One region of the Kitasatospora sp. NPDC032150 genome, then DNA from elsewhere that is predicted to be linked to it. Evidence: riboswitches for the same ligand, from Rfam matches in the RefSeq annotation. Region 1 holds a riboswitch; each other region holds the start of a gene.
What was found. A riboswitch is a leader RNA that binds a small molecule or an ion and turns the genes downstream of it on or off. The one in region 1 is predicted to bind cobalamin.
Positions count from the first base shown of each region.

Region 1 (7,845 bases):
GCGTCGAAGCCCTCCAGCAGGTACTTGGCGGCGTCACCGACGACGCTCGGCTCGATCGGCAGCTGGTCGTAGGTGTCCATGTCCATGAACACGAAGTTCTCGCCCTCCATGTACGAGAACTGCATGGTGCGCTTGTCGACGTTGGCGGTCTCGACCTTGACGCCGGCGTTGAAGGTCTTGTCGACGACCTTGCCGGTCAGGACCTCCTTGAGCTTGGTACGCACGAAGGCCGGGCCCTTGCCGGGCTTCACGTGCTGGAACTCGACGACGGACCACAGCTTGCCGTCCAGGTTGAGGACCATGCCGTTCTTGAGATCGTTCGTGGAAGCCACGGGCGCACTTACTCCTGATATAGCTGTCAAGGAACCAAGGTGGGCGCGCGTCCCGCGGCCACCGCGGCGAAGCCGTGGCCTACAGGGCGAGGAGCTCCTTGGTTGTGATGGTGAGCAGCTCGGGCCCGCCCTCTTCGAGGGGGCGTACGACGAGCGTGTCCTCGATCCGGACCCCGCCCTTGCCCGGGATGTGAACTCCTGGGCCGACGGTTACCGGTACGCGGTTGTCCAGTTTACCCATGTCGGTGGGGCCGAGGCGCGGCGCCTCCCGGATCTCCAGGCCGATGCCGTGTCCGACCGGACGGGGCGAGTGCTCGGTGTGGCCGGCCGCCTGCAGGATCTCGCGGGCCGCCTGGTCGGGTACGTTCTGCGGCACCCCCGGGCCGAGCGCCTCCCGGCCGGCCCGCTGGGCGCGGAAGACCAGCCGGTGGAGTTCCACCTGCCAGGGCGCGGGAGCGGCGCCGATCACGAAGGTGCGGGCGGTGGAGACCCCGTACCCCCGGTACTGCGCGCCGAGGACCACGGTGAGGAAGTCGCCCTCCTCGACCCGGCGGTCGGTGGGCTGGTGGCCCTCCATACCGGAGTGGGTGCCGGTGCCGACGGAGACCGGGAAGGCGGCGCGGTCGGCGCCGTGGTCGATCATGCGGCGCTCCAGTTCCATCGCCAGGTGGCGCTCGGTGCGGCCGACCAGGATGGACTCCAGCAGTTCGCCCAGCGCCTGGTCGGCGATCTCGGCGGCGATCCGCAGATCGGCGATCTCGTGCTCGTCCTTGACCACCCGCAGTCGCTCGACGGCCCGGGAGAGGTCGGCCACCCGGGCGTCCGGCAGCAGTTCGGTGACGCGGCGGTGGCGGCTGACCGTGAGGTCGTGCTCCTCCACCCCCACGTCCCGCACCCGCAGGCGGCCCGCCGCCTCGACGGCGGCCAGGGCGGTGTCGGTCTCCCTCGGGACCGCCAGCCGCGGGATGTCCTCGCCGAGCGCGTGCTGGCCGGTGTCGTCCGGCGGCAGGTCGTCGGGCAGCGCGAGCAGCACCCGCTCGCGCGTGAGCAGCAGGCTCGCACCGCAGGGCGGGCAGCCGGTGAGGTAGCGGACGTTCGCCGAGCGGGTGATCAGCGCCGCGTCGAACCCCGAGGCGCTGCAGTGCTCCCTCAGCCGCTCCCGTCGGACCGCGTACGCATCAGACATGGACCGAGCCTACGGAGCCGGACCGGACCCCGCCCGTTCAGCGGGCCGATGGGCGGACGGCATGACCGGATCGGGTGGTCCCGGCGCGTCACAGCGCCCGGACCGCAGCAAGCGCCGCCGTCACGCTCGCGGTGATGTCGAGGATGGGGTAGAGCACCTCGCGGATGACGCCGTCCCGGTCGGCCACCAGGGTCAGCCGCTTCAGCCTGGTGGTTCCGGCGGCCCGGACCGTGGGCAGGCGCAGTGCACCGGTGAAGCCGAAGGCGAGGTCGGAGAGCAGCGGGAGGCCGAGGCGTTCGGCCGCGGCGAAGGCGCGCTGCTCGTCCGGTCGCTGCGTGGAGACGCCGTGCACGGCGGCGCCCGCTGCGGTGAACTCGGCGAGCCGGTCCCGGTAGGTCACCGACTCCAGGGTGCAGCCGGGCGCGCCGGGTACCGCGGACCAGCCGGGCGGGTAGGACTCGGGCCGGGCGAAGGCTCCGGGAAAGCAGTAGATGACGGTGGCGGGGGCGGCGACGGGGTCGTGCGGCTCGCCGTCGGCGCCCGGGAGCAGCAGCTCGGGGATCCGGGTGCCGAGCAGGCCGTGTACGCGCTCCGCCTCCCGGGAGGCGTCGGTGGTGGTGGCCGTGGGCGTGCCGTCGCCCAGCAGCCAGCCGTCGCCCCAGTCCTGGAGGGCGACCAGTTGTCGCAGCGGGCCGCGCCCGCGTCGGCGACGGCACCATGTCGATCACCACCAGCGCGCTGCGGGCCGGCACCGGCGACTGGTACGCGGAGCGGCGGCCGCGGCGCTCCTCGTGCCGGCCGTACTCCCGACCCCCGATCCGCCAGTTGTGCGGCTTCGCCTCGGTCTTGGGCAGTACGACTCCCCCGATCCCCGGCCGACCACCAACCTGCCCGGAAGCCGGGCGGGTTGTACGTTGTCCGGGGATCGGCGCGGGTCGGCCAGGGCCCGGTTCAGGACCAGCGCTGCTCGACCTTGGCGAAGCGCCAGTAGCCGATCGCCGCGATCCAGACCACGAGGAACAGGCCGACGATCACGAACCCGACGTTGTCCAGACTCAGTCCGGCGATCCAGCCCGTCACCGGGTCTGTGAGGTCCAGCTTCTCGTGCAGGACGCCGACCAGTTCGATGGTCCCGATGATGAAGGCGACCGCGACGGAGAGACCGGTGATGGTCAGGTTGTAGTACACCTTGCGAACCGGGTTGGAGAACGCCCACTGGTACGCGAAGTTCATGAAGGTGCCGTCGAGGGTGTCGAACAGGCTCATTCCGGCCGCGAACAGCAGGGGCAGGCAGACGATGGCGTACCAGGGCAGACCGGCCGCCGCACCCGAACCCGCCATCACCATCAGGGTGACCTCGGTCGCGGTGTCGAAGCCGAGACCGAGCACCATGCCGACGGGGAACATCTGGCCCGGCCGGGTGATCGAGCGGGTGGCCCGGGAGAGGATCCGGTTCATCAGACCGCGCGAGTTGAGGTGCGCTTCCAGCTCGCGCTCGTCGTACTGGCCCGCGCGCATCGCCCGGAACACCTTCGCGATCCCCACCAGCGCGGCCAGGTTGAGCGCGGCGATCAGGTAGAGGAACACCCCTGAGGCGGTGGTGCCTATCATGCCGAGCACCTGGTGGGTCGTGGACTGGTCGTCCATCAGCGTCCCGGCCAGCGCGGCACCGCCGGCCACCAGCGCGGCCATGATGACCACCATCGAGGAGTGGCCGAGCGCGAACCAGAAGCCCACCGAGACCGGGCGCTTGCCGTCGGCCATCAGCTTGCGGGTGGTGTTGTCGATGACGGCGATGTGGTCGGCGTCGAAGGCGTGCCGCATCCCCAGGGTGTACGCGGTCACGCCGAGGCCGATCCCGTAGACCTGGGTTCCGACCTGGTACTTCTCCGGCGCCACCAGGAGGATCAGGACTCCGAAGGCCAGCACGTGCATGGCCAGGATCACCGCCATCAGACCGGCGGTCCGTACGGTGTCCTCGCGCTTCCAGCGGAAGGCGGGCAGGGCGGGGGCCGCCGCCGGAGCGGCATCGGTTCTGGGCAGGGTCATCTGCGGGTCACGCTCCAGCACCTCGTGGATCAGTTCGTGAGATGCCGTGGCCGGTCTCCTGGCTGACGGGTCGAACGCACCCGCACCCGGCCTTCCCGGACGCGTTCTCGTCCAGTGGCCGCCCGTCCCTGGCGGGGGCGGGGATGGTGCCGGTACTTCCCGATCACAGTGGCGAGGGCCGCTCCGGTCTGGGACTCCTGAGAGTCCGTCACCGGTCTTCCCGAGCACCACGGCGGGCACAACGGTAGGGGGCCGTACGGTACCGCTGCAAGCCTGCACAGCTGTGCAGGTGTCGGGTATCACAGGTGACACTGCTGCGAGAATGCCTGTCATGCATCTCGTCCCCGCCGACCGCGCCGACCGCAGGACCATCGACGGGCACCGGGTCTGCGAGGCGATCGCCGCGATCGGCGACACCGAGCACGTCCGGTCCTGGGCCGAACGCTTCGCCCTGCTCGCCGACCCGGGACGGCTCTCCCTGCTGCTCGCCCTCCACGAGACGGGACCGCTCGCCGTCACCGACCTCGCCGTCGCCACCGGCATGCGCGACCCGGCGGTCTCCCAGGCGCTGCGCCTGCTGCGCGCCGCCGGGCTGGTCGCCGGCGAGCGCGACGGGCGGATCATCCGCTACCGGCTGGTCGACCCCGCCGTCGCCGAGGTACTGGCACACGGGGTGCTGGGCCACCAGGACTGAGCTGCGGTGCGCCCGATCCTCCCGACGGCCGGTGCGTGGCTTGTATCCTTCTGTTGTCAGCTGACGACCGATCCCCGCGGGCACGGCGAGGGAGGCGGAGATGGCAGCAGCGGAGCCCGAGCGGGGCTCTCCCGAGAAGCGCGGACGGCTGAGCCGGCCCCTGGTGCTCGCCACGGCCGTCTCGCTGGTCGACCGGGAGGGCCTGGGCGCGCTCACCATGCGCCGGCTGGCCGCCGACCTGGGCGTGGAGTCGATGGCCATCTACCGCTACACCCCGGGCAAGGAAGCCCTGCTGGACGGCCTGGTGGAGGCCTACTTCGCCGAGGTGATCACCCTGCTGCGGAGCTCGGCCGAGGCCACCGCGCCGGCCGGAGGCGGCCAGGCCTGGCGAGCGGAACTGCGCCGGATCGCCGCTGCCTCCGCCTCGGTGGCGCACGCCCACCCCGAGATCCTGCCGCTGGTGGCCATCCGTCCGCTGAGCGTCCCGATGGCCCGCCGCCCCGCCCCGGTGCTGCAACTGACCGAGCATCTCCTCGCCGTACTCGGCCGGGCCGGTTTCGACCACGCCACCTCGCTGATGATCTACCGGAGGTTCGTGGCCTGGAACCTGGGCTGCCTGCTGGTCGACAAGCGCCAGGTGATCGACGACCCCGACGAGCCGGACCCGATGCTGCGCCTGGGCCTGCACCGGTTGCCCGCCGACCGGTACCCGAGGCTGCGGGCGCTGGTCCCGCTGCTGGCGGACTACGACGACCAGGAGGAGCTGCTGGCCGGGCTGGACAGCCTGCTGAGCCGGATGCCCGATGCGCCCCTTGACTCGTTCTACGACGGAAGAGCACGCTGAAAGTACCGCGTAAACATACGGAGTACACACGCGGCGCCGTCAGCAGCGGAGCCGGACTCCGCGACGGCGCCCGGAAGAGGTCGCCATGTCCGATCGCGACAGAATTCTCCGGGTCCGGGTGACCGCCGCGGATCCAGCCGTCCTGCACGCCCTCCTCCGCGAGAAGCGGCCCGACGTCGGCGGACGTCCCCATCGCGGCGCCGACCGGAGCATCAGCATCGAGGCGTACGTCTCCCCCGCCGAGGCCGAGGAGCTCGAACGCGAGGGTGTGACGGTCCAGGTGATCGAGGACGCCACCGCCACCGGACGTGCCCGCCAGGCAGAGGTCGGCCGGGGCAACCGGTACGCCGCCGGCGAGCAGATCCCGCGCGGGCTGGGCCTCAAGGTGCAGGACTGACCCGAGGAGGCCCAGATGTCGTACCTGAACACCACCGAGGTCGACTCCGCGGTGGTCAGCCTGTCCACCGCCTACCCCTCGCTCTGCCAGCTGGTCACCCTCCTGGAGCCGTCGGTCGAGGGGAACACCTGCCACGCCCTGCGGATCGGCGCCGCCCCGACCGGAACCAGGGACTGCGCCGTGCTGATCGGCGGCGTGCACGCCCGCGAATGGGGCAGCTGCGAGATCCTCGTCCACCTCGCCGCCGATCTGCTGGAGGCGTACCACACCGGTACCGGCCTGGGGTACGGCGCCGCGAGCTTCAGCTCGGCACAGGTGCGGACCGTGCTGGAGGGCATGGACCTGGTCGTCTTCCCGCTGGTCAACCCGGACGGGCGGCACTACAGCCAGACCGTGGACCCGATGTGGCGCAAGAACCGCAACCCCGCCTACTCGCAGGGCAGTTCCGCCTGCGTCGGCGTGGACATCAACCGCAACTACGACTTCCTGTTCGACTTCACCACCGCCTTCGCCCCGCACTCGGGGGTCCAGGTCTCCGAAGACCCGTGCAACTACCAGGTGTTCCACGGACCGGCCGCCTTCTCCGAACCCGAGACCCGCAACGTCCGCCGCCTGCTGGACTCCTACCCCCGCACCCGGTGGTTCGTCGATGTGCACAGCTACTCCGAGGACATGCTCTACGTCTGGGGCGACGACCAGGACCAGTCCACCGACCAGACCATGACCTTCCGGAACCCCGCCTTCGACGGGCAGCGCGGGCTCGCGGGCGACAGGTACGGGGAGTTCATCGCCAAGGACGACCTCGACACCTCGATACTGCTCACCGAGCAGTTCTGCCAGGGGCTGCAGGGCGTCCGCGGCACGGCATACACGCCGAAGGCCGGCTACGACCTCTACCCGACCAGCGGGACCAGCGACGACTACGCCTACTCCCGGCACCTCGTCGACCCGTCCAAGGGCAAGATCTTCGCTTACACCATCGAGTGGGGCACCGAGTTCCAGCCGCCCTGGTCGGAGATGTCCGAGATCATCAAGGAGGTCGACGCCGGGCTGGTGCGGTTCTGCCTGACGGCCCTGCAGCCGTGACGGCGCGACCGGCACGGCATGGCTGCCCGGCAGGCTCGGCGGCGGCGACCCCGACCGGCCCGGCGGCCCCGGTCGACCGTCGCAGGTCTTCCGGGGCCGCCGCTCGGTGCCGGGTGGCGGCCGCTCAGCCGCCGTTCACCGGCCAGCCGTCGCGGGTGGTGACGGTGCGCTCGTACGGGCCGTCGGGGCCGCTCGCCCGGTAGCTCTCGGTGGATTCGGCGGTCCGGACGGTCGAGTCGCCGCTGTGCCGGTGGGCGCTCGGGCTCAGGGTGTGGTCGACGCTCGCACGCGAGGTGACGTGGGCGCCGGTGGCCGTGGTGTCGACCCGGTGGTAGCCGAGTTGCATGGCGGCGCGCTGGTCGGAGTTCCCGGCGGAGTCCGAGGTGCTGCGGTAGGTCGCGTCCAGCGGCTCGGCCTCGTGCACGGTGCGGACCCGGTGCGGGCCGCCACCCCAGCTGGACGTGGTCCGGGTCAGGTCGGCGTTGTTGTGCAGCACCAGGTGGTTGCCCTGGTCGGCCAGCCGCTGCCCGGACCGGAAGCTCAGGTCGTCGCGGACCTCGGTGGTGACCCGGCCGTGCGAGGTCTGCACCCAGCCCCGGGCGAGGTCGTGGCGGGTCGCGGTGACCTGCCAGGCGCCGCTGCCGCCGCCCTGGTCGTCCAGCGAGGTGACGACGGCGGCCCCGGGGGCGACCCGGTAGTCGGTCAGCGCGCCGCTGGTACGGGTGCTGCCGTGGTCCACCGTGGCGAACAGGTTGACCTGGCCGGTCCACGCGTCGTTGCTCTGCTTCTCGGCCTGGTTCACCGTGATCGAGACCGAGTGCGGGCGGCCGTCCAGCAGCAGGCCGACGTACGGGGTGAGGTCCACCTGGTAGGCGGGCAGGTCGAAGGCGAAGATGCCCGGGATCGGCCGCCAGAGCAGCGGCTCCCAGCCGCCGGTGTAGATCACCGGGTACGGCCAGACCGTCCCGGCGACCCGGCCGTCCACCGCGAGCCGCAGCTCACGGAACGGTCCCTTGCCGCAGTAGCCGGGACCCGGGTTCCTGGCCACGAAGTCGTCCGGCGCGGCGGCGTACGCGAACTCCTCGCAGGCGCCGCCGCCCCTGGCGTACACCTCGGCGGTCAGGCGCTCCAGGTTGGCCGGGAAGACCAGGTCCCCGGCAGCAGTCGGCGCGGCCTGGGTGAGGTTGAAACCGCCGGTGGTGAGCAGCCGGTCGGCCTGCTCGGGGGCCGGCCAGGCGGCGTTCGCGGTGTAGTAGG
Region 1 is NZ_JBVIMH010000002.1:404,361-412,205, reverse strand. Features, by position in the region: gene efp (elongation factor P) at 1-332, opposite strand, end outside; gene ACZ5ON_RS04220 (M24 family metallopeptidase) at 412-1,518, opposite strand; partial or broken gene ACZ5ON_RS04215 (peroxiredoxin) at 1,607-2,221, opposite strand; gene nicT (Nickel transporter NicT) at 2,470-3,567, opposite strand; cobalamin riboswitch at 3,599-3,814, opposite strand; gene ACZ5ON_RS04205 (ArsR/SmtB family transcription factor) at 3,899-4,261, shown strand; gene ACZ5ON_RS04200 (TetR/AcrR family transcriptional regulator) at 4,362-5,105, shown strand; gene ACZ5ON_RS04195 (hypothetical protein) at 5,191-5,502, shown strand; gene ACZ5ON_RS04190 (M14 family metallopeptidase) at 5,518-6,588, shown strand; gene ACZ5ON_RS04185 (peptide-N4-asparagine amidase) at 6,713-7,845, opposite strand, start outside.

Region 2 (7,845 bases), on a different contig from region 1:
GTACCGCATCAGCAGCAGCCCGGGCACCAGGGCGACCCAGGCCAGCGGGGCCAGGCTCGGCGCGGGGAAGGCCAGGACGGGCAGTGCGCCGGCGAGGAGCGCCGCGAGGCGGGCGAGGCGGGGCGTCATGTCCTGATTGTCCGCCCGAACGGCGCGGCTGCCCAGGTCACGGACGCCGGTGTGTCACGTAGGCCCTGGAAGGGAGGTGGGACGGGCCTTGCGCCCTTGGCAGTTCACGGGCGCGGGGAGCCCGGGATCGGCCATCACGGCCGGATCTCGGGCTCCCCGCGGGTGAGTTGCCCCCCGGGGTGCTACGCGTCGCCCTCCAGGTCGCCCTCGGTCTCCAGGAAGGCGGTGCGCAGGGCGTCGAGCAGCTCCGGATCCGGCTCGGCCCACAGACCGCGTTCGGCGGCCTCCAGCAGGCGCTCGCTGATGCCGTGCAGCGCCCAGGGGTTGGCCGCGCCGAGGAACTCGCGGTTGGTGGGGTCGAGGACGTACTCCTGGGTGAGCCGCTCGTACATCCAGTCCGCGACCACGCCCGTGGTGGCGTCGTAGCCGAACAGGTAGTCCACGGTGGCGGCCATCTCGAAGGCGCCCTTGTAGCCGTGCCGGCGCATCGCCTCCAGCCAGCGCGGGTTGACCACGCGGGCGCGGAAGACCCGGGCGGCCTCCTCGGTCAGGGTGCGGGTGCGGACCGTCTCGGGCCGGGTCGAGTCGCCGATGTAGGCGGTCGGGGCCTTGCCGGTGAGGGCGCGGACGGTGGCCACCATGCCGCCGTGGTACTGGAAGTAGTCGTCCGAGTCCGCGATGTCGTGCTCGCGGGTGTCGGTGTTCTTGGCGGCGACGGTGATCCGCCGGTACGCGGTCTCCATCTCCTCGCGCGCCGGGCGGCCGTCCAGGTCGCGACCGTAGGCGTAGCCGCCCCACACCGTGTAGACCTCGGCCAGGTCGGCGTCGGTGCGCCAGTCGCGGCTGTCGATCAGCTGGAGCAGGCCCGCGCCGTAGGTACCCGGACGGGAGCCGAAGACCCGGACGGTCGCCTTGCGCTCGTCGCCGTGCACGGCCAGGTCGGCCTGGACGTGGGCGCGGACGAAGTTCTGCTCGTCCGCCTCCTCCTGCCGGGCGGCGAGCCGGACCGCGTCGTCCAGCAGCGCGACCACGTGCGGGAAGGCGTCCCGGAAGAAGCCGGAGATGCGCAGGGTCACGTCGATGCGCGGGCGGCCCAGCTCCTCCAGGCCGATCGCCTCCAGGCCGGTGACCCGGCGCGAGGCGTCGTCCCAGACCGGCCGGACGCCCAGCAGGGCGAAGGCCTCGGCGATGTCGTCGCCCGCCGTGCGCATCGCGCTGGTGCCCCACAGCGAGAGGCCGACCGAGGGCGGGAAGGCGCCGTCGTTGTCCGCCCGGTAGCGCTCGATCAGCGAGGCGGCCAGCGCCTGGCCGGTCTCCCAGGCGAGCTTGCTGGGGACGGCCTTCGGGTCGACCGAGTAGAAGTTGCGGCCGGTCGGCAGCACGTTGACCAGCCCGCGCAGCGGCGAGCCGGACGGGCCGGCCGGGACGAAGCCGCCGTTCAGCGCGTGCAGGACGGCGTCCAGCTCGTCGGTGGTCTGCGCCAGGCGCGGGACGACCTGGCGGGCGGCGAAGTCCAGCACCTCCCGGACCGGCTCGGGGTGGCCGGCCGCGACCTTCTCCACCGCCTCCGGCGCCCAGTCCTCGGCCTCCATCGCCTCGACCAGGGCACGCGCCCGGGCCTCGGCCGCGTCCGTGGCGCCGAGGGTGAGCGACGCCTCGTCCAGACCGAGCGCCTCGCGCAGGCCGGGCAGCGCGCTCACACCGCCCCAGATCTGCCGGGCGCGAAGGATGGCGAGCACGAGGTTGACCCGGTCCTCGCCGGCCGGCGCCTGACCGAGGACGTGCAGGCCGTCCCGGATCTGGGCGTCCTTGACCTCGCACAGCCAGCCGTCGACGTGCAGCAGGAAGTCGTCGAAGCCGTCGTCCTCCGGGCGCTCGTCCAGGCCCAGGTCGTGGTCGAGCCGGGCGGCCTGGATCAGGGTCCAGATCTGGGCGCGGATCGCGGGCAGCTTGGCCGGGTCCATCGCGGCGATGTTGGAGTGCTCGTCGAGCAGCTGCTCCAGGCGCGCGATGTCGCCGTAGGAGTCGGCCCGGGCCATCGGCGGGACCAGGTGGTCGACCAGGGTGGCGTGGGCGCGGCGCTTGGCCTGGGTGCCCTCGCCCGGGTCGTTGACCAGGAACGGGTAGACCAGCGGCAGGTCGCCGAGTACCGCGTCCGGGCCGCAGGCGGCCGACAGCGCGGCCGTCTTGCCCGGCAGCCACTCCAGATTGCCGTGCTTGCCGAGGTGGATCACGGCGTGGGCGCCGAAGCCGCCGTCCTCCTGGGACGCCGCGATCCAGCGGTAGGCGGCGAGGTAGTGGTGCGAGGGCGGCAGGTCGGGGTCGTGGTAGATGGCGACCGGGTTCTCGCCGAAGCCGCGCGGCGGCTGGATCAGCACCAGCAGGTTGCCGGAGCGGATCGCGGCCAGCACGATGTCGCCCTCCGGGTTCCGGCTGCGGTCCACGTACAGCTCACCGGGCGCCGGACCCCAGTGCTCCTCGACCCGCTCGCGCAGCTCGGCGGGCAGCTCGGCGTACCAGCGGCGGTAGTCGGCGGCCGGGATGCGGACGGGGTTGCGGGCGAGCTGGTCCTCGGTCAGCCAGTCCTGGTCGTAGCCGCCGGCCGCGATCAGGGCGTGGATGAGGGCGTCACCCTCGTGGGAGGGCTCGCTGACTCGCCCGCTCGCCTCCGGGCCCTCGTACCCGGTGCCGACGTTCCTCTCTCCGGCGCTCTCTCGTTCCTCGGTCGCTTGTCGTTCGTCGCTTTCGGCACCGGCGGGCCCTTCAGCTCGGGGCGGGGCGGTGTCCAGCCCCGGCAGTTCGTCGCCCAGGTCCATGCCCTCCTCGCGCAGCCGGTGCAGCAGGCGGACCGCGCTGGCCGGGGTGTCCAGGCCGACCGCGTTGCCGACCCTGGCGTGCTTGGTCGGGTACGCGGACAGCACCAGCGCCAACCGCCGCTCGGCGGGCGGGACATGGCGCAGCCGGGCGTGCCGGACCGCGATGCCCGCGACCCGGGCGGCGCGCTCGGGGTCGGCGGTGTAGACGGTCAGGCCGTCCTCGTCCAGCTCCTTGAAGGAGAACGGGACGGTGATCAGGCGGCCGTCGAACTCGGGCACGGCGACCTGGGTGGCGGTGTCCAGCGGGGAGAGACCGTCGTCGCTGTCCTCCCACTGGGCACGCGACCAGGTCAGGCAGAGCGCCTGCAGGATCGGACGGTCGAGCGCGGCGAGCGCACCCGCGTCCCAGGCCTCCTCGTCACCTCCCGCCTGCGCGTCGGCCGGACGGGTGCCGCCGGCGGCCAGCACGGTGGTGACGATCGCGTCGGCCCGGCCGAGTTCGGCGAGCAGTTCGGGCTCGGCGCCGCGCAGCGAGGCGCAGTACAGCGGCTTCGGGCGGCCGCCCTGGTCCTCGATCGCCTGGCACAGGGCCTCGACGAAAGCGGTGTTGCCGCTCATGTGGTGGGCGCGGTAGTAGAGCACCGCGACGACGGGGCCCTCGGTGGTCCGCGGGGTGCGCTCCAGCGGGCCCCAGGCCGGGGCCGAGGCGGGCGGGGCGAAACCGTGGCCGGTCAGCAGCACGGTGTCGGAGAGGAAGGCGCCGAGTTCGGCCAGGTTGGCCGCGCCGCCGTGCGCCAGGTAGGCGTGCGCCTCGGCGGCGATCCCGGCGGGGACGGTGGACAGCTCCATCAGCTGGGCGTCCGGCGCCTGCTCACCCGTCAGCACGACCACCGGACGCGGGCCGGCCAGCAGCGCGTCCAGGCCGTCCTGCCAGGCGCGGCGGCCGCCGAGCAGCCGGACGACCACCAGGTCGGTGCCCTCCAGCAGCGCGGGCAGGTCCTCGGCGGTCAGCCGGGCCGGGTTCCCGAGGCGGTAGCGGACCGGGCCCGCACTGGCGCGGGCGCTCAGCAGGTCGGTGTCGGAGGTGGAAAGCAGCAGGATCACGCGACGGCCCTCCCGGCCAGGTCGGCGCCCCGTGCCGAAAGGTGTGCCGCCCGCGGCCGAGCCGCTGGTTGGCGCTGTGAGAGCGCTGAGCGACAGCCTGCCGGCGATGGAGGGAGCGCAGGAGTGATGGGTGCCAGCGCCGGCTCAGCCCGCCCGTCGAGCGGGCGGGGCGCAGCAGCGCGTGCGGGCATGCGGAAGCGCACAGGTCTCAGGCCTTCCTCGGGGTCCGCGCCCCGGGCTAAGGGAGGACGGCAGGAGTTCCTGGCTCCCACGGCGGTGAACCGTGGTCACAGTGGCGGGACCGCACCGGATTTGCACCGGTTTCCTCCCCTTGGCGCCGTCGCTGGCGTGGACGGCCCACAGGACCGCCCGGGAGCATCGTACGGGGTGCGGCTGAGCTGGGGGAGTGTGATCTGTTCGGGCGGTGCATCCGGAACGGCAATCTGTATGCTCGCCGCCATGCCACCCGTACCCGACTCCGTCGCACCGGGCCCCGGTACGCCTGACCGCGGGCGTTCGGACGCCTGTCCGGGGGCCCTTCGTCTGCACACCGCCGACGACGGCGCCCTCGCCAGGATCCGCGTACCCGGCGGATCGCTGACGATCAGTCAGGCGATCGTGCTGGCCGACGCGGCCGAGGAGCTGGGCGACGGCGCACTCGAGACCACCTCGCGCGGCAACGTCCAACTGCGCGGCCTGCCTCCGGACTCCGGTCGTGAACTCGGCCGCCGCCTGCGCGACGCCGGCCTGCTGCCCTCGAAGACCCATGAGCGGGTCCGCAACATCGTCGCCTCCCCGACCGCCGGGCTGGACGGCCTCGGCCACGCCGATGTCCAGGACTGGGTGCGGGAACTCGACCGGCGGCTGTGCGCGAGTGAGAGCGCGGCCAGCCTCTCCGGCAAGTTCCTCTTCGCCCTGGACGACGGGCGCGGCGACGTCGCCGCACTGGACGCCGATGTGACATTGATCGCAACCGCAGGCGGTGGCGCCCTGCTGCGCCTCGGTCGCGCCGCCACCGCCCGCCCGGTGCCGCCCGGCGGTGCCGCCGAGCACGCGGTCCGCGCCGCCGAGGAGTTCCTGGACGCACTGCGCGCCAGCGGCGCCAAGGCCTGGCACCTGCGCGAGGTACCCGGACTGCTCGACCCGGGCGCCGAACCGCTGCCCGCGCTGCCGGCCGCCACTCCTGCCCCGGGCGCACTGCCCGGTGGACTCTCCGTGGGCCTGCGCTTCGGCCGGATGAGCGCCGCACGGTGGCGGCTGCTGGCCGCCGCCTCGGCCGGCGAGCTGCGGCTGACCCCCTGGCGCGGGATCGTCCTGCCGGGGGCGCCGGCCGACCGGCTGCCCGAGCTGGCCGCGGCCGGCTTCCGCACCGACCCCGGCTCGGCCTGGGAACGGGCCAGCGCCTGCACCGGACTGCCCGGCTGCGTCAAGTCGTGTGCCGACGTACGGGCCGATGCCGCACGGGCGTTGGACGCGGCGCGGGCCCCGGCCGGTGCCGGTCAACTGCCCGTGCACTGGTCCGGCTGCGAGCGGCGCTGCGGGCATCCGGCGGGGGAGTGGGTGGACGTCCTGGCCACCGGGCAGGGCTACCGGGTGACCCGCGTCGGTCCCGGGGTCGAGGCCCCGGGGTCGGGAGTGTCAGTGGATGTGTCGACGGAACAGATGGCGGAGGCGGTAGCCGAAGCCCGGAGGACCAAGTGATCGAGTACGAGAAGGACGGCGCGGCCATCTACCGCCAGTCCTTTGCCACCATCCGGGCCGAGGCCGAACTGGCCCACCTGCCCGCCGACGTGGCGCAGGTCGCCGTGCGGATGATCCACGCGTGCGGTATGACCGACCTGGTCGACGACCTGCTCTGGTCGCCCGGCGTGGTCGCGAGCGCGCGCGCCGCGCTGCGCGCCGGTGCGCCGATCCTGTGCGACGTTTCGATGGTCGCGAGCGGGGTGACCCGCAAGCGGCTGCCCGCCGACAACGAGGTGATCTGCACCCTCTCCGACCCCTCGGTGCCCGAGCTGGCCAAGAAGACGGGCAACACCCGCAGCGCCGCCGCGATGGAGCTCTGGCTGCCCCGGCTGGAGGGCGCGGTGGTCGCCGTCGGCAACGCGCCGACCTCGCTGTTCCGGCTGCTGGAGATGGTCGAGGCCGGTGCGCCGCGCCCGGCCGCCGTGATCGGTGTGCCGGTCGGCTTCATCGGTGCCGCCGAGTCCAAGGAGGCGCTGGCCGCACACCCGTCCGGCCTGGAGCACCTGGTGGTACGCGGCCGGCGCGGCGGTAGTGCGATCGCCGCGGCAGCCATCAACGCGATTGCGAGTGAGGAAGAGTGACGGCACGTCAGGAGAACGGGACCGGGCGGCTGTACGGTGTCGGCCTCGGCCCCGGCGACCCGGAGCTGGTGACCGTCAGAGCCGCCGCGCTGATCGGCCGGGCGGACGTGGTGGCCTACCACAGCGCCCGGCACGGCCGTTCCATCGCCCGCTCGATAGCCGAGCCCTACCTGCGCGGCGACCAGATCGAGGAGCAACTGGTCTACCCGGTCACGGTCGAGTCCACCGACCACCCCGGCGGCTACCGGGGCGCACTGGACGACTTCTACGAGGAGGCCGCCGCCCGGCTGGCCGCCCACCTGGACGCGGGCCGGACCGTCGTCGTACTGGCCGAGGGCGACCCGCTGTTCTACGGCTCGTACCAGCACATGCACAAGCGGCTGGCACACCGCTACCCCACCGAGGTGGTGCCCGGGGTGACCTCGGTGAGCGCCGCCGCCGCACGGCTGGGCACGCCGCTGGTCGAGGCCGACGAGGTGCTGACCATCCTGCCCGGCACCCTCCCCGAGGAGGAGCTGACCGCGCGTCTGGCCGCCACCGACTCCGCCGTGGTGATGAAGCTGGGCCGCACCTTCCCGACCGTACGGCGGGCACTGGAGCGGTCCGGCCGGCTGGCCGAGGCCCGTTACGTCGAGCGGGCCACCATGGCAGGGGAGCGCACCGCGCCGTTGGACGAGGTCGAGGCCGAGACGGTCCCGTACTTCTCGGTCGCCGTGCTGCCCAGCAGGATCGGGCGTACGCCCGCCGAGGCCGAGCCCGCCGAGGCCAGGCAACCTGTCGAGTCCGGGAAGGCCGCCGAGGACGCGGGCGAGGTCGTGGTGGTCGGTCTCGGACCGGCCGGGCCGCTCTGGCTGACCCCCGAGGCGCGCGGTGAACTCGCCGCCGCCACCGACCTGGTGGGCTACACCACCTACCTCGACCGGGTGCCGGTGCGAAGTGGCCAGCGGCGGCACGGCTCGGACAACAAGGTCGAGGCCGAGCGCGCCGAGTTCGCCCTGGACCTGGCCCGGCGCGGACACCGGGTGGCCGTGGTCTCCTCCGGCGACCCGGGCGTCTTCGCGATGGCCACCGCCGTACTGGAGGCCGCCTGCGAGGAGCCGTACCGCTCGGTCCCGGTGCGGATCGTGCCGGGGATGACGGCCGCGCACGCCGCCGCCTCCCGGGCCGGCGCCCCGCTCGGCCACGACTACGCGGTGGTCTCGCTCTCCGACCGGCTCAAGCCCTGGGAGGCGGTGGCCGGGCGGCTGCGCGCCGCCGCCGAGGCCGACCTCGTCCTCGCCCTCTACAACCCCGGTTCGCAGAGCCGCACCACCCAGGTCGGCCTGGCCCGCGACCTGCTGCTGGAACACCGCGCCCCCGACACCCCCGTGGTGATGGCCCGCGACGTGGGCGGCCCGACCGAGCGGGTGCGGACCGTCCGGCTCGCCGACCTCGACCCCTCCCAGGTCGACATGCGGACCATCCTGCTGGTC
Region 2 is NZ_JBVIMH010000012.1:55,782-63,626, forward strand. Features, by position in the region: gene lnt (apolipoprotein N-acyltransferase) at 1-129, opposite strand, end outside; gene cobN (cobaltochelatase subunit CobN) at 312-4,049, opposite strand; cobalamin riboswitch at 4,283-4,434, opposite strand; gene ACZ5ON_RS16250 (cobalamin biosynthesis protein CobG) at 4,509-5,750, shown strand; gene ACZ5ON_RS16255 (precorrin-8X methylmutase) at 5,747-6,373, shown strand; gene ACZ5ON_RS16260 (precorrin-2 C(20)-methyltransferase) at 6,370-7,845, shown strand, end outside.
Region 2: another riboswitch for cobalamin. It lies ahead of cobN (cobaltochelatase subunit CobN); the one in region 1 lies ahead of nicT (Nickel transporter NicT).

Region 3 (7,845 bases), on a different contig from region 1:
CAGCCAGGACCAGCCCTCGCCCATCTTGTGCCAGTCCACCGTGCCGCCCTGGCCGGAGGCGCCGAGCACGCGCAGCGCGTTCTCCTCGCCGACCTTCCACTTGGCGGACTTCACGAACTGGAACACCCCGATGGACCAGCCCTGGTTCCAGGCCCGCAGCGCCATCCCGAAGGCGGCGGTGGACTTGCCCTTGCCGGGGCCGGTGTGCACGGCGGTGATCGGCAGGGTGCGACGCTGACGGGTCGTCAGGCCGTCGTCGGGAACGGACTCGGGAGTGCCCTTCGGCATGGCTCAGGCTGCCTTTCGATCGTAGGAGGCGGTGCGGTGTGCGTGGACCAGTGCGGCGACGCCGTCGGCCCGCAGCTCGTCCAAGGTCACCGCGGAGGCGCACAGTTGGGCGGCGAGGGTACGGGCGAGCCCCAGGCGCACCGGGCCGGACTCGCAGTCCAGCACCACGCTCGCCACGCCCTGCCCGGCCAGCAGTCCGGCCGCCCGCCCGGCCTGGGCCAGCGCGTCCCGCCCGCCGGTGGCCCGGCCGTCGGTGACCACCATCAGCAGCGGACGGCGGTGCGGGTCGCGCATCCGCTCCACCCGCAGCACCTCGTGCGCGCGCAGCAGCCCGGCCGCGAGCGGCGTACGGCCGCCGGTCGGCAGCTGCTCCAGCCGGGCGGCGCCGACCTCCACCGAGGAGGTGGGTGGCAGTGCCAACTCGGCGGCCGAACCCCGGAAGGTGATCATGCCGATCTTGTCGCGGCGCTGGTAGGCGTCCATCAGCAGCGACATCACCGCGCCCTTGACCGCCGTCATCCGCTGCCGCGCGGCCATCGACCCGGAGGCGTCCACCACGAACAGCACCAGGTTGGACTCCCGGCCCTGGCGCACCTGTTCGCGGAAGTCGTCCCGGTGCAGCACCAGGGCGCGCGAGTCGCGGCCCCGCGCCAGCTGGTGCGGGGCGGCGGCGCGCAGCGTGGCGCTCAGGTGCAGCCGGTGCAGCGCGCCCTGCGGGCGGCGCGCCCGGACGGTGTGCCCGCCGTCGGTCTCGGCGGGGGAGCGGCGGCCCTGGGCGCCCTTCCCGGTGCCGGGCACCTTGAACAGCCTGGTCCGGTACGGGTCCCCGGCGGCGGCCACCGGCGCCTTGGCGCCGCCGCCCGTGTCCTGCGGCGGGACGCCCGCCTTCGGGGCGGGTTCGCTCTGCGCGGCGGCGGCGCCGTCGGGGGCGTCACCCGGTGCGGGAGCTCCACCGCCGCCGCCGGGGCCGCCGTCGCCCGGCCCGTCGCCGTCGCCGTCGGGGTCCTGGTCGGAGGCCTGGCCGGGGTCCTCGTCGGGGCCGGACGGCTCCGAGTGCTCCGCGAGCGTCCGGTCCAACTGCTCCTCGTCCAGCCCGGGCGCGTCGAAGGGGTTGCGCCGGCGCCGGTGCGGCAGGGCCAGCCGCGCGGCCCGGCGGACGTCCTCCTCCGCCACCTCGGTGCGCCCGTCCCAGGCCGCCAGTGCGACCGCCGTCCGGGCCATCACGATGTCCGCCCGCAGGCCGTCCACCTCGAACGCCGCGCACACGGCGGTGATTTGACGTAGTGCCAGATCAGTGAGCACCACCTTCGGCAGCAACTCCCGTGCCGCGGTGATCCGTTCGGCCAGCGCCCGCTCGTCGTCCGCGTACCGCGTGGCGAAGCCCGCCGGGTCGGCGTCGTACGCGAGTCGCCGCCGGACCACCTCGGCCCGCTCGTCCGGGTCGCGGGTGGCGGCGATCTCGACCGTGAGGCCGAAGCGGTCGAGCAGCTGTGGACGCAGCTCGCCCTCCTCCGGGTTCATCGTCCCGACCAGCAGGAACCGGGCCGCGTGCCGCACCGATACGCCCTCGCGCTCCACGTAGGAGCGGCCCATCGCGGCGGCGTCCAGCAGCAGGTCGACCACGTGGTCCTGCAGCAGGTTGACCTCGTCGATGTAGAGCACGCCCCGGTGCGCCTTGGCCAGCAGTCCCGGCTCGTACGCCTTGACGCCCTCGGCCAGCGCCCGTTCCAGGTCGAGCGAGCCGACGATCCGGTCCTCGGAGACGCCGACCGGCAGCTCGACGAGGTGCGCCGGGCGCTGCTCGGCGGGCTGCGGGGCGTGCGGGCCGTCCGGGCACTGCGGATCGGCCGCCGCGGGGTCGCAGGCGAACCGGCAGTCGGGCACGGTCGCGATCGACGGCAGCAGGCCGGCCAGCGCGCGCACCATGGTCGACTTGGCGGTCCCCTTCTCGCCGCGCACCAGCACCCCGCCCACCGCCGGGGAGACGGCGTTGAGCAGCAGCCCGAGCCGCAGGTCGGCCATGCCGACGATCGCGGTGAACGGGTACGGGAGGTCACTCATCAGCTCTCAGCTCTCCATCAGTCGCGGTGCACCGGGCGGAAGGAACGGCAGTCCGTCCGGTACCCCGCCCTCGATCAGCTTCCACAGCGCATCGGTGTCGGCGTGCTCCTCGATCAGGTCGCCGAGCCGGTCGAGCCTGGCCTCCCGGGCCGCCGCGAACGAGGTGTCCGGCGCGGGGACGAACTCCCGCCCGGACAACTCGGCGATCCGGTGCAGCAGTCGGCGGCGGAAGGCGTCGTTCTCCAGCACGCCGTGCCAGGTGGTGCCCCAGACCGGGCCGAGGCGGCAGCCGTCCAGGCCGTGTCCGCGGCCGTCGGTGACGAAGGCCTCGCCGCCCTCGACCGACACCACACCGTGGTGGATCTCGTAGCCCTCGACCCGCTCGCCGAGCGCCTCGCCGACCGGCCGGGCCAGCACCTTCTCGGCACCGAAGACCACCCGGGTCGGCAGCAGGCCGAGCCCGGCGACCTCGCCGGCCCTGGACTCCACCCCGTCCACGATCACTTGCCCGAGCATCTGGTAGCCGCCGCAGATCCCGAGCACCGGCAGCCCGGCGGCCACCCGCGCCTTCAGCGCGGGCTCCAGGCCGCGCTCGCGCAGCCAGGCCAGGTCGGCGACGGTGGCCCGGGTGCCGGGCAGCACCACCAGGTCGGCGTCGGCGAGCTCCTCGGGCCGGGTCGCCCAGCGGACCAGCACGCCGGGCTCCTGCGCCAGCGCGTCCACGTCGGTGAAGTTGGAGAGCCTCGGGAAGCGCACCACCGCCACCCGCAGGACGTCCCGGCCGACCGGCCCGCTCGCCTCCGCCCGGTCCACCACCGTGGTCAGGTCGAGCGAGTCCTCGGCGTCCAGCCACAGCCCGGAGAGCATCGGCAGGGTGCCGAGCACCGGGCGGCCCGTCAGCTGGCGCAGCATCTCCAGACCGGGTGCCAGCAGCCGGGCGTCGCCCCGGAACTTGTTGACGAACCAGCCCGCGACATGCCGTTGGTCCTCGGCCGAGAGCAGCGCCAGCGTGCCGTACATCGCGGCGAAGACCCCGCCCCGGTCGATGTCCCCGACCACCACCACCGGCAGTCCGGCGGCCGTGGCCAGCCCCATGTTGGCGATGTCCCGGTCCCGCAGATTGATCTCGGCCGGCGAGCCCGCGCCCTCGCAGACCACCACCTCGTACCGGCTGCGCAGATCGGCCAGGCACTCCAGGGCCCGCTCCAGCAGTACGGGCTTGCGCTCGCGGTAGTCCAGCGCGCCCACCTCGGCGACCGGCCTGCCGAGCAGCACCACCTGACTACGGCCGTCGCCGCCGGGCTTCAGCAGCACGGGGTTCATCGCCGCCTCCGGCTCGATGCGGGCGGCCTGCGCCTGCATCGCCTGGGCGCGGCCGATCTCGGCACCGTCGGCGGTGACGAAGGAGTTGAGCGACATGTTCTGCGCCTTGAACGGCGCCACCCGCACGCCCTGCCGGGCCAGCCAGCGGCAGATGCCCGCCGTGACCACGCTCTTGCCCGCGTCCGAGGTCGTCCCGGCGACCAGCAGTGCCCCGCTCATGCTCCTCCACTCCGCTCAACAGTCTCATCCGGGCCGGTCGTTCCCACTCCGCCGCTCACGACCGACCCCGCCGCCAGGTCCACAGCGCCCGCCCGGTCACGGTGACCGCCAGCGCCAACGCCCCGACCCGTCGGGAGAGCTGACACGCGCGCTCGATGTCCGCCACTTCAACCGGCCGCAACTCCCCACCGAGCACCGGCCGGTGCTCCACCCGCTCGCCGTAGCGCAGCGTCCCGCCCAGCCGCACCCCGAGCGCCCCGGCGAAGGCCGACTCGGCCTGCCCGGCATTGGGGCTCGGGTGCGCGGAGCCGTCCCGGCGCCAGACCCGCCAGGCGGTCCGCGGCTCGGGCGCGGCGGCCACCGCGAGCAGGGCGGTCAGCCGGGCACCGGGCCAGCCGGCCACGTCGTCCAGCCGGGCCGAGGCCCAGCCGAAGCGCAGATGGCGCGGCGAGCGGTGACCGACCATCGCGTCCAGCGTGTTGACGGCCCGGAAGGCGAGCAGCCCCGGCGTACCGGCCAGCGCACCCCAGGCCAGCGCGTTGACCACGGCGTCGGCGGTGTTCTCGGCCACCGACTCGACGACGGCGCGGGCGATCTGCTGCTCGTCCAGCGTGCTGGGGTCGCGGCCGCACAGGTGCGGCAGCCGCTCCCGGGCGGCGGCCAGATCGCCGGCCCGCAGCGAGTGGCCGATGGTCCTGGCCTCCCGGGTGAGCGAGGTACCGCCGAGCACCGTCCAGGTCGCGGCGGCGGCCAGCGCCGCCCGCCCGTACCGGCTGCGCCCGAGCGCCCGCTCGGCGAGGTGCGCCCCGGCCGCGACCGAACCGACGCACACGGCGGTGTACCCGGCGCCCGCCGCCCGCCGGTCGCGCCAGAGCGCGCGCTCCAGCCGCCCGGCGGCGGCACCGAAGACGGCTACCGGATGCCCGCGGCGGGGGTCGGCGAGGACGGCGTCGGCCAGGTAGCCGGCGACACTGCCCAGGGCGAAGGCGGCGGCGCGGTTCAGGCGGGGCACGGTGCGGACACGGCGGCGGAGGCGGACCGGAGGGCGGGCACGGCCCGGTCGAACGGCGGCCGAACAGCGGCCAGGGCAGCCTGCATCGCGTGCGTGTCCTCACTCAGGGTCCGCGCCCTGGATCGACGTACCGGGGGAGAGAGTCTCCTGGCTCCCGGGTCGGACACGCCCTCGGGCCTCCCAGCAGCCGGACGACCGGACCGCCGTGACCATGAGTCGAGCGTGCTCCCCGGTGACAGTGGCGGGACCGCGCCGGATTCGCACCGGCTTCCTCTGCATGCCTCCGTTTGGCTGAAAGATCCCACCACGGTCCGCGACCGGGAGTCAACAGACCGCGCGGAGGGCTTGATCACAGCCGCCTCGGCCGTCCAGCGCCCACCGCGCGGCACGCCGCACGGGGTGGCGTCGGCTCCGCGGAGCGCCCGGCTGCCCGCCCCCGCGAAGGCCCGGCCCGCCGTCCGCACGGACGGACTACGCCCCGGTGGCAGGCCAGCCGTGCGGAGAGTGGACTGGAAGGTACCGTCCACGAAGCTCACACCGGGGAGCGCCATGCGTTGGGGAACCGCCGCCGCCGTGGCGGCCACCGCAGTAGGAGCCGGAGCGGCCGTCATCCTGATCGGCCGAAGGGTGTCCGAGCGCACGGTCCGTCCGCAGCCCGGGAAGCCGGGCCAGGCGGCCACACTGCGGGTGCACGAGATCGCCGCCGGACACGTCACCCTCACCCGGGCCCCTCAGACCGTACGCGCGGGCCGGTACGCGTTGGAGTGGGCCGGCGGCGGCCACGCGGTGGTCGGCGGGGTGCTGCGCACCGACATCCAGACCGTCACCCGCCGGCTGGAGCGTGCCGACAGCGGCACCCTCGACGTCGGCACCGAGGTCGAGCTGACCCCCCGGGTCTACCTCGGTGACCCGGCCACCGCCCTCGGCCTCGACTTCACCGAGACCGCCGCCCAGGGCGACCTCGGAATGCTGCCCGCCTGGTACGTCCACGCCATGCGCGGCACCTGGGTGATCCTGGTGCACGGCCCGGGCGCCGACCGCACCCAGGCGCTCCCGGTGCTCCCGGTGCTGAACTCGCTGAAACTGCCGACGCTGACCGTGACCTACCGGGGCGACGCCGGCACCCCGCACTCACCGGACGGACTCGGCCACTTCGGCGAGACCGAGTGGCGGGACGTCGAGGCGGCCGTAAGGCTCGCCCTGGAGAGCGGCGCGGGACGGGTCGTGCTGTACGGCTGGTCGTTGGGCGCCACGATGTGCCTGCTGACCGCCGCCAGGTCCACCCGGCGGGAGTCGGTCGCCGGGCTGGTGCTGGACTCCCCGATCCTCGACTGGCAGGAGAGCGTCCGCCGGGAGAGCGTCCGCGCCGGCATCCCGGGTGCCCTCGCCGAGCTCGGCGCCCTGGCCGCCGAAGGCCGCACCAAGGTGGATCCGGCGGCCCTCGCCCGCCTCGCGGACGGTACCGACCTGTACCTCCCGACCCTGCTGCTGGGCAGCCAGGTTGACGGCATCGCACCGATCGAGGCCGCCCGCCGGCTGGCGCACCGCCGCCGGGACCTGGTGAGCCTGCACGAGGTGCCGGACGCGGAGCACGCCCAGCTCTGGAACGCCGACTCGGACGGCTACGCCGAGGTGCTGAGGCGCTGGCTCACTCCGCTACTCTGATAATCCGGTGACTCTCCGTAGATATTCAATCACACTGGCTGGAAGTATCGGGGTCCGTTTCCGGCTCGGATCTGACGGATGATCGATCGATTTGTTGGGTGCACGACAGTCAGAACAAGCCAACCATTCGAATGTCAAGCCCGGTTTGCGGGTTGTTGCCCGATCTCTTCCACCTCTTCACACCGGGCGGCCGAAGACGCGCCGAACCCGATGTGACAGAAGGCCGGTGCACGGGGAAGACTGCACGGCGTGACGTCTCGGAACCCGCGCGACCGTGATGCCCCGCTCCAGCCGACGATCGGTGCCGGTGCGACGGTGACCCGTCTGCCCGGTACGGCCCGCCGCGCCGACGGCGCGTTCCCCGGCCACCCCGCCGGAGCTCGCCGCCGCGCCCCGGCACCCAAGCCGGGGCGCGGGAGAGTCCCGGTGCCCGACGGTTTCCCCGCTCCGGCCGAGCTCGCCCCGCTGGCCCGCCGGATGCTCGCGGACGCCGTACGGATCGCGCGCTGGGCCGGTGAGCTCGACAAGGTCGACCGCCGGGGCGAGCTGCTCCCCGAGGACGCCCGGGACGCCGGACGCGCCCTGGCGATGACGGTCGGCGCCGCGGCCAAGGCCTGGGGCCAGGCCCTGCTGGTGGGCCTGGTCGAGCCGCGCGAGGGCGGCGCCGGGCCGGGCTGGCGGCTGCACGCCTGGGAGCACGACGACGAGGCCGTGATCCGGGGCTGGTCCGCACTGTTCGACTCCTGGACGCTGGTCGCGCCCGTTCCGCCCGCCGCGATGCGCGGGGTCTTCGCCGTGCTCGCCGGGCAGGCCGTCGACCACGCGCCGCAGCTGCTGTCCTTCCTGCACCTGGTGGACGGCCCGGTCTCCGACAGCGAGCTGCTGGAGCTGCTCCGCCGGGGCCTGGACGAGCGCCGCCACGGCGCCGGGACGGGCACCCTGGCGCTCTCCCCGGTCCCGCACGCGGCCTCGGCCGTCTCCGCCGTCCGCGGCACCTGCCGCGAGCCGCAGGTGGACTCCCCGCCGGCCGCCCCCTCCGACGTCGCCGCCGTCCTCGACTGGATGCTGGACGGCCTCGCCGCCGTCGGCGCCCTGGTCCGCCGGGACGAGGCCGCGGAGCTCTCGCCGCTCGGGCACTGGGCCGTGCGCGCCAAGCTGGAGGAGATCTGCACGGTCGCCCAGACGGCCGCCGGGCACATCGAGCAGAGCGCCCTGGAGCTGCTGGACGCCTGCGCCAACTACTCCCCGGGCCCGGCCCGCGCCGAGTACCGGGCCTG
Region 3 is NZ_JBVIMH010000017.1:74,210-82,054, reverse strand. Features, by position in the region: gene cobO (cob(I)yrinic acid a,c-diamide adenosyltransferase) at 1-288, opposite strand, end outside; gene ACZ5ON_RS20995 (putative cobaltochelatase) at 292-2,349, opposite strand; gene ACZ5ON_RS20990 (cobyric acid synthase) at 2,356-3,891, opposite strand; gene ACZ5ON_RS20985 (cobalamin biosynthesis protein) at 3,947-4,903, opposite strand; cobalamin riboswitch at 5,024-5,223, opposite strand; gene ACZ5ON_RS20980 (alpha/beta hydrolase family protein) at 5,453-6,568, shown strand; gene ACZ5ON_RS20975 (hypothetical protein) at 6,818-7,845, shown strand, end outside.
Region 3: another riboswitch for cobalamin. It lies ahead of ACZ5ON_RS20985 (cobalamin biosynthesis protein); the one in region 1 lies ahead of nicT (Nickel transporter NicT).

Region 4 (7,845 bases), on a different contig from region 1:
GCGAGAGGCTGGCAGGATTTCGATGCAATCGGTCGTTCCTGCCACTCGTGGCAGCGGCCCGCGCGGACGAGGGTGGAGGACATGACTCCCGAGACCCTCGCGACCTCGCTCGGCCTGATCGGCACCATCAGCGGCTTCGGACTGCTGGGCTTCCTGATCGGCCGTGAGCTGACCGGCCGCGGCCGCGGGCCCGGCCCGGGCGGCGGCTACGGTGGTCCTGACGACGGTCACGACGACCCCAACCACCCTTCCGCCCCGGTTCTTCCCGACCGCCTGTACGGCACCATGCCGGCCGCCTCCGCCTTCCCCGCCAGCGCGCCCCCGCTCCCCGCCGGCGCCCGCCCGGCGAGCCCTCCGGCCGGCGCCACGCCCCTCGCCGGCACCCGCCCGCCCGCCACCCTGGCTGCCGTGGGCCCCCTCCCGTCGGGCACACTGTCCGGATGGGCATCCTCATCCGCCGCGCCCTCGAAGAGGACCTCGAAGCCGCAGGTGAAGTCACGGTCGAGGCGTTCGTGGGCGACGGTCACACCTCGCCGGACAGCGGCTACGTCCAGCTCCTCCGGGACACCGGGCGCCGCAACGAGGAGGCCGAACTCCTCGTCGCGCTCGACCCGCACACCCGGCAGGTCCTCGGCTGTGTGACCCTCGCGGTCGGCGGCACCGAGTGGGCCGACATCGCCGAGCCGCACGAGGGCGAGATCCGGATGCTGGCGGTCGGCGCGGCGGCCCGCGGACGCGGCGCCGGGGAGGCCCTGGTCCGCGCCGCGATGGCCCGCTGCCGGGAGCTCCGGCTGGCCGGGATGGCCTTCTCGACCCGCCCGGCGATGAAGGCGGCGCACCGGATCTACGAGCGCCTGGGCTTCGTCCGGACCCCCGACCGGGACTGGACGGCGGCTCCCGGGATCGACCTGATGGTGTACTCGATCACCTTCTGAACACCCCTCCCGCACAACCACGCGGTTGGTCCGCCTGCGACACACGGCACTACATGTGGTGCCGCATCGTCGGACCGCCACAACATGTATGCTCGCTCTCGCTGTCGAAGCAGGGGAACCCGGTGTGAATCCGGGACTGCCCCGCAGCGGTGAGCGGGCGGCTCTCCAGGCCCCCGCAAGTCCGGTTACCTGCCGACGGTGTGCCACACGGCTTCCCCGCAGATGCCTTGCAGCACCGCAGTACGTCCGGGCCTCGCGGGTGGGCCAGGGGGTAGAGAGCGCGTCGGTCCCCGGTCGTGCTGCACCTCCCTGCGCTCATGTCGGTCCGGATGACCCTCATCCGACGCCGCCGCCAGGAGAGAAGCGCCTTGACCATCGCTGCCTCAGTTGCCCTGCCTTCCCAGGGTTCCGCCGCCACCGCCCAGACCGACCCCGGTGCGGCACTGCTTCGGCTCCTCACCGACCGCAGCGTGGACCTCCCCCAGGTGGACCCCGGCCACGTCGCCGCCGCCGCGCTGCGCGGCCGCCACGCCGGCTCGGACTTCGCCGAGCTGCGCGGGCTGGCCGTGGAGGCCGCCGCGTCGATGATCGCCGAGGACCCCCAGTACTCGAAGCTGGCCGCCCGCCTGCTCGCCATGGAGATCGCCGACGAGGCGATGAGCCAGGGTGCCGTGTCGTTCTCCGCCTCGATCGCCGTCGGCCACGCCGAGGGCCTGATCGGCGACGCCACCGCCGCCCTGGTCGCCAAGCACGCCGAGGCCTTCGACGCCCTGATCGACCTGTCGGGCGACGACCGCTTCGAGTACTTCGGCCTGCGCACCGTGCAGTCCCGCTACCTGCTGCGCCACCCGATCACCCGCATGGTGATCGAGACCCCGCAGCACTTCCTGCTCCGCGTGGCGGCGGGCCTCGCGGTGGGCGACAGCGAGCAGTCGGTGGCCGAGGTGGCCGAGCTCTACCGGCTGATGAGCCGCCTGGAGTACCTGACCTCCTCCCCGACGCTCTTCAACTCCGGCACCAAGCACCCGCAGATGTCCAGCTGCTACCTGCTGGACTCGCCGCTGGACAACCTGGACTCGATCTACAACCGCTACGCGCAGATCGCCCGGCTGTCCAAGCACGCCGGCGGCATCGGCCTGTCCTACTCCCGGATCCGCTCGCGCGGCAGCCTGATCCGGGGCACCAACGGCAAGTCCAACGGCATCGTGCCGTTCCTGCGCACCCTGGACTCCTCGGTCGCCGCGGTCAACCAGGGCGGCCGCCGCAAGGGCGCGGCCTGCGTCTACCTGGAGACCTGGCACGCCGACATCGAGGAGTTCCTGGAGCTCCGCGACAACACCGGCGAGGAGGCCCGCCGGACCCACAACCTCAACCTGGCGCACTGGATCCCGGACGAGTTCATGCGCCGGGTCAACGCCAACGAGGACTGGTCGCTGTTCTCCCCGGCCGACGTCCCCGAGCTGGTCGACCTGTGGGGCGAGGAGTTCGACGAGGCGTACCGCAAGGCCGAGCAGGCCGGCAAGGCGGTCCGCACCATCCCGGCGCAGACCCTGTACGCCCGGATGATGCGCACCCTGGCGCAGACCGGCAACGGCTGGATGACCTTCAAGGACGCCTCCAACCGGGCCGCCAACCAGACCGCCCTGCCGGGCCGTACGGTGCACTCCTCCAACCTCTGCACCGAGATCCTGGAGGTCACCGACGACTCCGAGACGGCCGTCTGCAACCTCGGCTCGGTCAACCTCGGCGCGCACGTCGCCGAGGGCGCGTCCGCCGGTGACCTGCTGAACGCGATGGACTGGGAGCGGCTGGACGCCACCGTGCGCACCGCCGTGACCTTCCTGGACCGGGTCATCGACATCAACTTCTACCCGACCACCGAGGCCGGCACCTCCAACTCCCGCTGGCGGCCGGTGGGTCTGGGCGTGATGGGCCTGCAGGACGTCTTCTTCAAGCTCCGCCTGGACTTCGACACCGCCGAGGCCCAGCAGCTCTCCACGCTGATCGCCGAGCGCATCATGCTCACCGCGTACGAGCGCTCCAGCGAGCTGGCCGAGCAGTTCGGCCGGCACGAGGCGTACGGCGAGACCCGCGCCGCCCGCGGCCAGCTGCACATCGACCACTACGACGTGACCCCGCAGTGGACCGAGCGCTGGGACGCCCTGCGCGCCAAGATCGCCGAGACCGGTCTGCGCAACTCCCTGCTGCTCGCCATCGCGCCGACCGCGACCATCGCGTCCATCGCCGGTGTGTACGAGTGCATCGAGCCGCAGGTCTCGAACCTGTTCAAGCGCGAGACCCTGTCCGGTGAGTTCCTCCAGGTCAACCCGTACCTGGTGCGGGAGCTGAAGGAGCTGGGCGTCTGGGACCAGCAGACCCGGGACGCGCTGCGCGACTCCAACGGCTCGGTCCAGGAGTTCAACTGGCTGCCCGCCGAGGTCCGTTCGCTCTACCGCACCGCGTGGGAGCTGCCGCAGCGTGCGCTGATCGACCTGGCCGCGGCCCGGATGCCCTACCTGGACCAGAGCCAGTCGCTGAACCTCTTCATGGCCGCGCCCACCATCGGCAAGCTCAGCTCGATGTACGCGTACGCCTGGAAGGTCGGTCTGAAGACCACCTACTACCTGCGCTCCCGCCCGGCCACCCGGATCGCCCAGGCGGCCCCCGGCGCCGCCCGCACCGCCGTCCCGGTGCCCGCCCCGACCATGACCCAGGCCGAGCAGGACGCCATCGCCTGCTCCCTGGAGAACCCCGAGTCCTGCGAGGCCTGCCAGTGATGACCGCCCACCCGTCGCCCGACCACCGCCCCTCCTCGCCGGCACAGAGCGCCGACAGCCCGTCCGACCGCAAGATGCTGCTCGACCCCGGCTTCGAGCTGACCCTGCGCCCGATGCGCTACCCGTCGTTCTACGACCGGTACCGGGACGCCATCAAGAACACCTGGACCGTCGAGGAGGTGGACCTGCACTCCGACGTCGCCGACCTCGCCAAGCTGAGCGAGGGCGAGCGGCACCTGATCGGCCGCCTGGTCGCCTTCTTCGCGACCGGTGACTCGATCGTCGCCAACAACGTGGTGCTGAGCCTCTACAAGCACATCAACTCCCCCGAGGCCCGGCTCTACCTGTCCCGGCAGCTGTTCGAGGAGGCCGTGCACGTCCAGTTCTACCTGACGCTGCTCGACACCTACCTGCCCGACCCGGACGACCGCGCGGCGGCCTTCGCCGCGGTGGAGAACATCCCCTCCATCGCGCAGAAGGCGCGGTTCTGCTTCAAGTACATGAACGCCGTCGACCACATCGAGTCGCTGCAGACCAAGGAGGACCGCCGGGCCTTCCTGCTCAACCTGATCTGCTTCGCGGCCTGCGTCGAGGGCCTGTTCTTCTACGGCGCCTTCGCCTACGTGTACTGGTTCCGCAGCCGCGGCCTGCTGCACGGCCTGGCGACCGGCACCAACTGGGTGTTCCGCGACGAGTCCATGCACATGGACTTCGCGATGTCCGTGGTGGACACCGTCCGCGAGGAGGAGCCCGACCTCTTCGACGACACGATGGCCAAGCAGGTCACCGAGATGCTGGAGGAGGCCGTCGAGGCCGAGCTCCAGTTCGCCCAGGACCTGTGCGGTGACGGCCTGCCCGGCATGAACACCGAGTCGATGCGCGAGTACCTGCAGGCCGTGGCCGACCAGCGGCTGGCCCGCCTCGGCCTGCCGGTCCGCTACGGCTCCACCAACCCCTTCGGGTTCATGGAGCTGCAGAACGTCCAGGAGCTGACCAACTTCTTCGAGCGCCGGGTCTCCGCCTACCAGGTCGCGGTCGAGGGCACGGTCTCCTTCGACGACGACTTCTAGGAGTCGGCGCCTTCCAGGGCACCAAGCGCGAAGGCCGGTACGGGAGTTCCCGTACCGGCCTTTGCGCTGCCGTCAGTTGTTCGGCACCGTCGCGTACTTGGGGGTGCCCTCGGCCATCTGCTTCAGGGCGTCCTTGCGGTCGCGCTTGGAGAGCTTGTCGATGTACAGGAAGCCGTACAGGTGGTCGGTCTCGTGCTGCAGGCAGCGGGCGAAGAAGCCGGTGCCCTCGACCCGGACCGGGTTGCCGTCCTTGTCCTGGCCCCGCACCGCGGCGTAGGCGGGACGCGGGAGTTCGGCGTAGGCGGTGGGGACCGAGAGGCAGCCCTCGTGGCCGTCGTCCAGGACCCGGCGGCGGTCGGCCGGGAACTCCTCCAGCACCGGGTTGATGACGTGGCCGATGTGACGGACGCCGTCGTCGTCCGGGCAGTCGTACACGAAGACCTTGAGGTCGACGCCGATCTGGTTGGCCGCCAGGCCGACGCCCTCGGCCGCGTACATCGAGGCGAACATGTCGTCGATCAGCGTGGACAGTTCGGCGTCGAAGGCGGTGACCTCCTGGCACTCGCGGTGCAGGACGGGGTTGCCGACCACGGTGATCGGACGGGCCTCGGCGTTGGAGAGGTCGGGCACCTCGCCGATCACCTTGGTGGCCTCGGGCTCCTCGTGCTCATGGTCGTGCTCGTGGTTGTGCTGGTCCGCCATCGTCGCTTCCGCTTCCGTGGATCACTTGGGTTTACCGCTCAAGAGTACGGCCCCGAAACCCACCCGGGGCCTTACCGCCCTTGCCCGGCACCGTCCTTGGCTCAGCAGACCTCTTCGAGATCGCGGTAGGCCCTGGTCCCCGGCGAGGCTGCGACCCAGCGGTCGAGCAGCCTGCGGACCAGCCCGGCGGGCGCGGCGATCCCGCACTCGCGCTCGGCCAGCCAGGACATCCCGCCGCTGCCACTGAGGTGGCTGAGGTGGCCGGGGTGGTCGAAGTCGCCGTCGTCGTGCGGGTCGTGGTGATGGGTGTGGCCGTCGTCGGCGGCCATCCGGCTCTCCGAACAGGCCCGGCAGAGCAGCCGCACCGAGGAGGTCCAGTCCTCGGCGGCGTAGCCGGCGTCGGCGACCAGCCGCTCCAGCGCGTCCCGGTCACCGGCGGTGGCCGCCTGGAGCAGCACCACGAAGGTCGGCACCGGCGAGGGCGCCCAGAGCTCGATCTCGTCGAACACGGGGTACGCCACTCCGGCGGCCACCCGCTCGCCGTGCGGCGCGCCGTCGTGCAGCACCACCTCGCCCCAGCGGCGGCCGGAGGACGGCAGCGGGATGGAGAGCACCTCGATCCGGGCCGGGTCCAGGCGTCTGCCCCAGACCACCTCGGACTCGCCCTCCGGGGAGAGCCGGACGGGTGTGGTGCCGAGGTCCAGCGACACCGGGCTGTCCAGCGCGTCGCCGGCGGGCAGCCGCAGGCCGTACGCCTGCCAGGCGCGCCGGGCGAGCGGCCAGTCCTGCAGGGCGGTCGCGGTGATCCCGAGGTTCCACCAGTCGGGGGCACCCTGCTCGCGGTCGAGCAGGGCCACGGCGCGCAGGCCGGCGCTGCGCGCCTGGTCCCAGTCCCGGCGGAACTTGTGCAACAGTGCGAGGTTGAACCAGGAGTCGGAGAGCCACGGCTCCAGGTCTGCCGCCATCACCAGCAGCGCCCCCGCGTCCTCGTAGCGGCCGTCACCGATCAGGGTGAAGGCCCGATCGGTCGTCTGCCGCCAGGTGGCCGACGGCCGGTGCCGTGCGCGGTGGAAGATCCTCACGTTCCGTCCCTGCCGTTGTCGTCCGCCAGTACCGCCGGTGCCCGCCCGAGGAGCCGGGCCGCCACCGGACGGAGCCTGCGCGGAGTCCGATGTCCGCCACCGCACCGGTGGACCGGACCGGTGGCCGTAGCCGGAACGCCCCCGGGAACCGGGCGGCCCCGGATCCGGTGTTCCACGCTACGACCGCATCCAACCACGGCAGGCTTCGACTGCGCTCCCCGCAGGTCCATTCAGTCAGCTTCGCCACCCCGCTACGTCATAATCGCGGGTCCGGCACAGCGGGTTCACCGCCCCGTCACCGCCGCTCTCACGCGCCCCCGGCCCCGGTGTCACGCCCTCGGCCGGCCGTCCCCGCGGCCCAGTCCGGCGAGCGCCGCCAGCACCCTCGGGTCGTACCGGTCACCGCGCTCCAGGCGCAGCAGTTCCAACGCCTCCAGCCGCCCGGCCGACTCCGGCAGGCCCCGCTGCCGGGCGAGGGTGACCAGCTCGTCGTGCGCGTTGGCGACCCGGATGATCCGGGCGGCCAGCGGCAGGGTCGGATCGTCCGAGCCGTCGGGGCGGCGGCACGGATCGGCCAGCCGGGCAACCTGCTGGGCGACCTGCCGCGGGACCCCGGTCTGCCGGATCACCTCACTGCCCAGCCGGGCGATCCGCTGCTGCTCGTCCTGCGGCAGCCGGGCGGTGGCGCCGCAGGGCACCGGCTCGACCAACGAGAGCTGCCCGATGTCGTGCATCAGCGCGGCGTACTCCAGCAGGGCCAGGTCCCGGGTGCCGAGGCCGAGCAGGCGGCCGAGCGCGCAGGCGGTGTCGGCGACCCGGCGGGCGTGGCCCGGCGGGGTGTAGCCGGCCACCTCGGTGGCACGGGCGAGGGTCTCGATGGTCTGCCCGGTGGTCGCCCGGACCGCCGCCGCCCGCCGGAAGGACGCCTGGGCGAGCAGCAGCGGGGTGCAGAACAGCGGCAGCGCCCACAGCCCCGTCTCGGCCGCCAGCAGGCTGATCAGCATGCCGGTGGCGACGATCGCCGAACCGATGCCGAGCAGCGAGCGCAGCTCGTCCCCCAGAGCGGCGGCGAACCGCAGGCCGGTCCTGGCCCGGTGCAGCCCGGCGGCCAGCACGGCGTCGAAGAGCGCGGCGAGCAGGGCGATCCCGCTGACGAACAACCCGTACGCCGGACCGGTGCAGTCGGCCCGGTCGAGGGCGCCGCTGTCGTACAGCGGCTGGAACAGGGCGGCCGCGAAGGCGACCGTGAGCAGGCGGCGGGCGACCGCGTCCACCCTCG
Region 4 is NZ_JBVIMH010000008.1:143,164-151,008, forward strand. Features, by position in the region: gene ACZ5ON_RS12480 (GNAT family N-acetyltransferase) at 441-935, shown strand; cobalamin riboswitch at 989-1,146, shown strand; gene ACZ5ON_RS12485 (ribonucleoside-diphosphate reductase subunit alpha) at 1,304-3,712, shown strand; gene ACZ5ON_RS12490 (ribonucleotide-diphosphate reductase subunit beta) at 3,712-4,782, shown strand; gene def (peptide deformylase) at 4,855-5,484, opposite strand; gene ACZ5ON_RS12500 (tetratricopeptide repeat protein) at 5,586-6,566, opposite strand; gene ACZ5ON_RS12505 (HD-GYP domain-containing protein) at 6,896-7,845, opposite strand, start outside.
Region 4: another riboswitch for cobalamin. It lies ahead of ACZ5ON_RS12485 (ribonucleoside-diphosphate reductase subunit alpha); the one in region 1 lies ahead of nicT (Nickel transporter NicT).